One region of the Saccharopolyspora sp. NPDC045839 genome, then DNA from elsewhere that is predicted to be linked to it. Evidence: riboswitches for the same ligand, from Rfam matches in the RefSeq annotation. Region 1 holds a riboswitch; the other holds the start of a gene.
The links. Region 1 has a riboswitch for S-adenosylmethionine ahead of AC07EQ_RS12305 (aminotransferase class V-fold PLP-dependent enzyme). Riboswitches for the same ligand answer to the same signal wherever they lie in the genome.

Region 1 (3,319 bases):
GCGACGGCTCCGACGCGATGCGCTGGTTCCTGATGGCCAGCCCGATCCTGCGCGGCGGCGACCTGGTGGTCACCGAGCGCGGCATCCGGGACGCGGTGCGCCAGGCGGTGCTGCCGCTGTGGAACTCCTGGTACTTCCTGGCGCTGTACGCCAACGCCGAGGGCGTCTCCGGCGAGTCCAAGGTGGACAGCGAGCACGTGCTGGACCGGTACATCCTGGCAAAGACGCACGAGCTGGTCGGCGACGTGCAGTCCGCAATGGACTCGTTCGACCTCGCCGGCGCCTGCTCGGACGTGCGGGACTTCCTGGAAGTGCTGACCAACTGGTACGTGCGCCGGTCCCGCGACCGCTTCTGGGCGGGTGACCGGGACGCGATCAACACGCTGCACACCGTGCTGGAGGTGACCAGCCGGGTGGTGGCGCCGATGCTGCCGCTGACCGCGGAGGCGGTCTGGCGCGGGCTGACCGGCGGCCGCTCGGTGCACCTGGCGGACTGGCCGCTGGTCGACGAGCTGCCCGCGGACGCCGCGCTGGTGACCGCGATGGACGAGGTGCGCCAGGTGTGCTCGTCGGTGTCGAGGCTGCGCAAGTCCAACAACCTCCGGGTGCGGTTGCCGCTGGCCAAGCTCGTGGTCGCCACCCCGGACGCGGAGGCGCTGCGGCCCTTCGCGGACCTGATCCGCGACGAGGTCAACGTCAAGGACCTGGAGCTGAGCACCGACGTCGCCGCGCACGGTCACTTCGAGATCGCGGTGAACGCGCGGGCCGCCGGTCCGCGGCTGGGCCGCGACGTGCAGAAGGTGATCAAGGCGGTGAAGTCGGGCGAATGGCAGCGCACCGGCGGCACCGTGGTCGCGGCCGGCATCGAGCTGCAGGAGAACGAGTTCGACGAGCGGCTGGTCTCCACTGACCCCGGCGCGGCATCGGCGCTGCCCGGCGGCAAGGGCCTGGTGGTGCTGGACACCGAGGTGACCCCGGAGCTGGCGGCCGAAGGCCTGGCCCGCGACGTGGTCCGCGTCGTCCAGCAGGCCCGCAAGGAGGCGGACTTCCAGGTCTCCGACCGGATCGCGGTGGCGATCTCGGCCCCGGCCGAGGTCCTGTCGGCCGTCGCCGAGCACCGCGAGTTCATCGCGGCCGAAACGCTGGCGAACGCGGTCGAGTCCGGCGACGTGGCGGACGGCTTCACCGGCACCGCCGGTGAGGGCACCGAGATCAAGATCGGCGTCACCAAGGCCTGATCCCGCGAGGTCAAGGGCGCTTTCCGCCGGATTTCCCGGCGGGAAGCGCCCTTCGCGCTTCCGGGATCGGTGTGACCAAGGCCGCTCCCACGATCCGGGATCGCTGTTGTCCGGTGCCGCAGCGGTTTTCTAAGGTCCGTAGTCGAAGGTCATGAGTGCCAGCGTCAAGCCCCGGCTTGCTGGCCGGCAACCCTCCAACCGCGGTGGGGTGCCCCGGGTGAGGACCTGGCCGGTCGTGCAGGGCGATCCGGCAAGCGCGGACCCCTCCTGGGCGGGTCCGATGAGGCCCCCGAGGAGGCCGTCATGTCTTCTGCCGTCATCGACATCCCGAAGCAGTCCGATGTGGACTACCGGATCCCCGCTGTCGTCGGCCGCTCGCTGCAGGTCCCGCTGGTCACCGGCGAGCACATCGGATACGCGAACCTCGATCACGGGGCGAGCGCGCCTTGTCTGGAGCCGGTGCAGTCGGCGGTGAACGAGCTGCTGCCCTGGTACGCGAGCGTGCACCGCGGCGCCGGGTTCGCCTCCCAGGTGTGCACCCGGGTCTACGAGGGCGCCCGGGACAAGCTCCGGGCCTTCGTCGGCGCCCGGCGCACCGACTCGGTGATCTTCACGCGCAACACCACCGACGCCCTGAACCTGCTGGGGCGGGCGCTGCCGCGCGGCACCTCAGTCGTCGTCTTCGACACCGAGCACCACGCCGCGCTGCTGCCCTGGTCCGGCCCGCGGGTGCGCCGGCTGCCCGCGCCGGAGACCCCGGCGGACGCGGTCGCCGCGCTCGACGCGGCGCTGGCCGAATGCCCGGAGGGGCCGCGGCTGGCGGTGATCACGGGCGCCTCCAACGTCACCGGCGAGGTGTGGCCGGTCGCCGAGCTGGCGAAGGCAGCGCGGCGGCGCGGGGCGCGCACCGTGCTGGACGCCGCGCAGCTCGCGCCGCACCGGCCGGTGCGGATCGGTGAGCTCGACGTCGACTACGTCGCGATCTCCGGGCACAAGCTCTACGCGCCGTTCGGCGCGGGCGCGCTGATCGGCCGCGCGGACTGGCTCAACGCCGCCGAGCCGTACCTGGCGGGCGGCGGCGCGACCCGGCTGGTGCAGGAGCGGTCGGTCAGCTGGACGACCGGGCCGGAGCGGCACGAGGCCGGTTCGCCGAACACCGTCGGGGTGCACGCGCTGGCCAAGGCCTGCGAGACCCTCGCGGCGAACTGGCCGGACGTCGTCGAGCACGAGGAGACGCTGCTGCGCCGGCTGCGGGCCGGGCTGCGCGGCGTGCCGGGGCTGCGCGAGCTCCGGTTGTTCGACGCCGATCATGACCGGGTCGGCGTGGTGAGCTTCACCATCGACGGGCAGGACCCCGGCCTGCTGGCCGCGGCGCTTTCCGCGGAGCACGGCATCGGCGTCCGCGACGGCCTGTTCTGCGCGCACGTGGCCACGCGTCGGCTGCTCTCGCGGGCGGGCTCGGCCGCCGACCGCGCGGTGCGCGTCAGCGTCGGGCTGGGCACGACGGCGGAGCACATCGACCGCCTGGTGAACGCGTTGCGGCGGCTGGTGGCAGTGGGTCCGGTCTGGCGGTACGAGCAGGTCGACGGCCGCTGGGCGCCGGTCAACGACCCGCGCCCGCTGCCGGACTTCCTCGGCTGACCGCTCCGCACCGCGGAACCGGACTTCCATTCGTCCCGATTTTGCCTAAAATCGGGAGCTTCCCGCACCGGGCCGGGTCTCCCGATTTTGCCTAAAATTGGGAATCTTCGTGGCGGGGCGCAACGATCGGGGCTTCCGGTTTTGCCTAAAATCGGGCGGTTCCCCGCGTCGGGGTTCAGCGATTCGGTACTGCCGTGATGCGCCCGTCCAGGTTCAGGGACAATGGCCGGTGTGAGCACCGAGCAGTCCTCCCCGAGGGAGTCCTCAGCAGAGCCGGCGGGCACCGAGCCGACCGCCGCGGAACAGGCACCCGAGACGCAAGCCGAGGCGGCGGAGTCGCCCAAGCGCGCCTCCGGGAAGCTGCTCGGGTTGCTGGGCGGGGTCGCCGTGGTGGCCCTGGCCATCGACATCCTCACCAAGGTCGCCGTGGTGGCCAACCT
Region 2 (3,319 bases), on a different contig from region 1:
ACACCGCACCGCGTTTCCTGCAAGCGGTGCGCCCGAGGCTGGCCGTGATCAGCGTCGGCGCCGGCAACACCTACGGGCACCCCAGCCCGTTCATCGTCGACAACCTCACCCGTGCGGGCACGAAAGTGCTGCGCACCGATCAGGAAGGAGATATCGCGATCCTGCCCGGCCCGCAGGGTCCCCGCTACGTGGCCAGGGGCGACCCGCTGCGCGCAGGCGAGTCGTAGGACGAGGCGACCCGAATACCCGTGTTAGTCCCTTGTGGACGAAAGCGCGGCGCCACCGCCGTGCGGTGACGCCGCGCCCTCGAATCAGGTCGCCGGGTCGGCTCAGAGGCCGAGCGCCTGGTTGACCGCCTCGGTGGTCGGCGCGACGGTGGCCTTCGGGCCGATCTGGTCCTGCACCGCGTCCAGGGTCTTCAGGCCGTCACCGGTGATCAGCAGCACGGTCTCGGCATCCGGGTCGATCTTGCCCGCCTCGATGAGCTTCTTCGCCGTGGCCACGGTGACCCCACCGGCCGTCTCGGCGAAGATGCCCTCGGTGCGCGCCAGCAGCCGGATGCCGTCGCGGACCTCGTCGTCGGTGACGTCCTCGATGGCGCCGCCGGTCTTGCGCACGATGTCGAGCACGTAGGGGCCGTCGGCGGGAGCGCCGATGGCCAGCGACCGGGCGATGGTGTCCGGCCGCACCGGCTGGACCACGTCGTGGCCGCTCTTGTACGCCGTCGACACCGGGGAACAGCCGGTGGCCTGCGCGCCGAAGATCCGCACCGGGCTCGGCTCCACCAGGCCGACCTGGCCGAGCTCGTTGAATCCCTTGTAGACCTTGGTCAGCTGCGAGCCGGAGGCGATCGGCACCACGATCTGCTCGGGGATGCGCCAGCCGAGCTGCTCGGCGACCTCGAAGGCCAGCGTCTTCGAGCCTTCGGAGTAGTAGGGCCGGACGTTGACGTTGACGAACGCCCAGTCCTCGTGCTCGGCGGCGAGCTCGGTGGCCAGCCGGTTCACGTCGTCGTAGTTGCCGTCGACGGCCAGCAGCGAACCGTCGTAGACCGCGCTCATCAGGATCTTGGCGCGCTCCAGGGTCTTGGGCACCAGCACCACCGAGTCCCAGCCGGCGCGGGCCGCGGCTGCGGCCACCGCGTTGGCGAGGTTGCCGGTGGAGGGGCAGGCCAGCACCTTGAAGCCGAATTCGCGGGCGGCGGCCAGCGCCACCGCGACGACGCGGTCCTTGAAGGAGTGGGTGGGGTTGCCGGTGTCGTCCTTGATCCAGATCCGCTTGACGCCCAACGCCTTCGCGAGGTTGTCGGCCCGGATCAGCCGGGTACAGCCCGGGTCGGTGTTCGGGTGCTCCTCGACGTTGGAGGGCACCGGGAGCAGCTGCTTGTAGCGCCAGATGGAACGCGGGCCGGCCTCGATGTCCTCGCGGCGGATCCGGCCGAAGTCGTACGCGACCTCGAGCGGGGAGAAGTCTTCCAAGGAGACGAATTCCGGGGCCAGCGGCTGCCGGTGGCCCTCTTCCTTGGACACCAGTTCGACGGCATTGCCCAGGTCGTAGGTCTTCTTCGCCGAATTCTGGGCATGGGCAGCAGCGGTCATCGCGAGGTCCTCTCCTCATCTGTCCCGCGGACGGGTCGGAATTGGCACCGCTTTCGTCAGAGACCTCGCGGGTGAAAATCACGATTCGCTGACGAACGGTTGCCGGGGCTTCATCGGGCCGTTCCCTCTGCCCCTCTGGATGAGCTATTCGGTTGTGCCGGCAACGCTAGTGGACCGCGCCGGGTTCTGGCCAGCACGATCCAGATGGCGGGACCGTCGCGGGTGCGTGCGACGATGCGTGCATGAGTGCACCGGCCGTGGTCCCCGATCCGCTGCATCTGGTTATCGGCGACGAAGAACTGCTGGTGGAACGCGCGCTGTGGGCGGCCGTCGGAGCCGCCCGCGCCGTGGATCCGGAGGCCGAGCTGCGCCGCGTGAAGGTGAGCGAACTCACTCCTCCGGAGTTGGCGGAGCTGCTCAGTCCGTCGTTGTTCGCCGAGGGCCGGGTGCTGGCCGTGGAGTCCGCGCAAGACGCGGGCAAGGAGATCGCCGAAGCGCTGCTGACGTACGCCCGGCAGCCGGCGGACGGGGTCACGCTCGTCATCGTGCACACCGGCGGCGGCCGGTCGAAGTACGGCAAGGAACTGCCCAATGCGCTGCGCAAACTCGGCGCGCGCGTCACCGAGTGCAACAAGATCACCAAACCTGCCGAGCGGGAGGCGTTCGTCCGCGACGAGGTGCGCCGGGCCGGCGGGAAGACCGATGCGGCCGGTGTGGCCGCCCTGATCGAATCGGTCGGTTCGGACCTGCGCGAGCTGTCGGCCGCGGCGACGCAGCTGGTCGCCGACACCGGCGGCAAGGTCGACGAGACGGCGGTGCGCCGCTACCACCGCGGGCGTGCGGAGGTGACCGGGTTCGCGGTCGCGGAGAAGGCGGTGACCGGTGATCGGGCTGCGGCGCTGGAGGCCTTGCGGTGGGCCGTGCAGCTCGGCGTTCCGCACGTGCTGATCGCCGATGCCCTCGCTGATTCGGTGCGCACCATCGGCCGGGTCGCCGCCGCGGGTGGCCGGAACGATCCGTTCCGGCTGGCGGGTGAGCTCGGCATGCCCGCGTGGAAGGTGAAGAAGGCGCTGGCGCAGTCCCGCGGCTGGAACGCTTCGAGCCTCGCGCAGGCGCTGCAGGCGGTCGCGGAGGTCAACGCCGGGGTCAAGGGCATGGCCGCCGACGCCACCTACGCCCTGGAGCGGACCGTCCTCCGGCTCGTGGAGCTCCGCAACCAGCGTTCGTGACCCGCGCTTTCCCGTGAATGCAAACGGCCCCCTGCCCGTGGCGGGAAGGGGGCCGGAAGCTCGGCCTCAGCTCAGAGCTGGTTGGCGCGCTGCGCCAGCGCGGACTTCTTGTTCGCGGCCTGGTTCTTGTGGATGACGCCCTTGCTGGCGGCCTTGTCCAGCGCGCGGCTGGCGGCCTGCTGCAGCTCGATGGCCTTGTCCTTCTCGCCGGCGTCAGCGGCCTCGCGGAACTTGCGGATGGCGGTCTTGACCGCGGACTTCACGGCCTTGTTCCGCTGCCGGGCCAGCTCGTTGGTCTTGATCCGCTTCATCTGGGACTTGATGTTGGCCACTGTGGCGCCTCTTCTCAGTCTGTTGAATCGATCGTGCCGCGCTGTCGTCGGCGCTGCCCCAGGGCAGATTTCCTCCACGGCGGAATGCCGCACGGCACGGTCGTCCATGTTAACAGCGGCCACCTGCGCCGATGGTGGCGGGCGGGACCGCGCGACGGCG

Region 2: another riboswitch for S-adenosylmethionine. It lies ahead of thrC (threonine synthase); the one in region 1 lies ahead of AC07EQ_RS12305 (aminotransferase class V-fold PLP-dependent enzyme).

What each region holds. Positions count from the first base shown of each region.
Region 1 is NZ_JBWKKH010000007.1:55,576-58,894, reverse strand. Features, by position in the region: gene ileS (isoleucine--tRNA ligase) at 1-1,238, shown strand, start outside; SAM riboswitch class IV at 1,386-1,501, shown strand; gene AC07EQ_RS12305 (aminotransferase class V-fold PLP-dependent enzyme) at 1,542-2,879, shown strand; gene lspA (signal peptidase II) at 3,102-3,319, shown strand, end outside.
Region 2 is NZ_JBWKKH010000008.1:83,438-86,756, reverse strand. Features, by position in the region: gene AC07EQ_RS13935 (ComEC/Rec2 family competence protein) at 1-227, shown strand, start outside; gene thrC (threonine synthase) at 330-1,598, opposite strand; SAM riboswitch class I at 1,611-1,744, opposite strand; gene holA (DNA polymerase III subunit delta) at 1,841-2,827, shown strand; gene rpsT (30S ribosomal protein S20) at 2,899-3,159, opposite strand.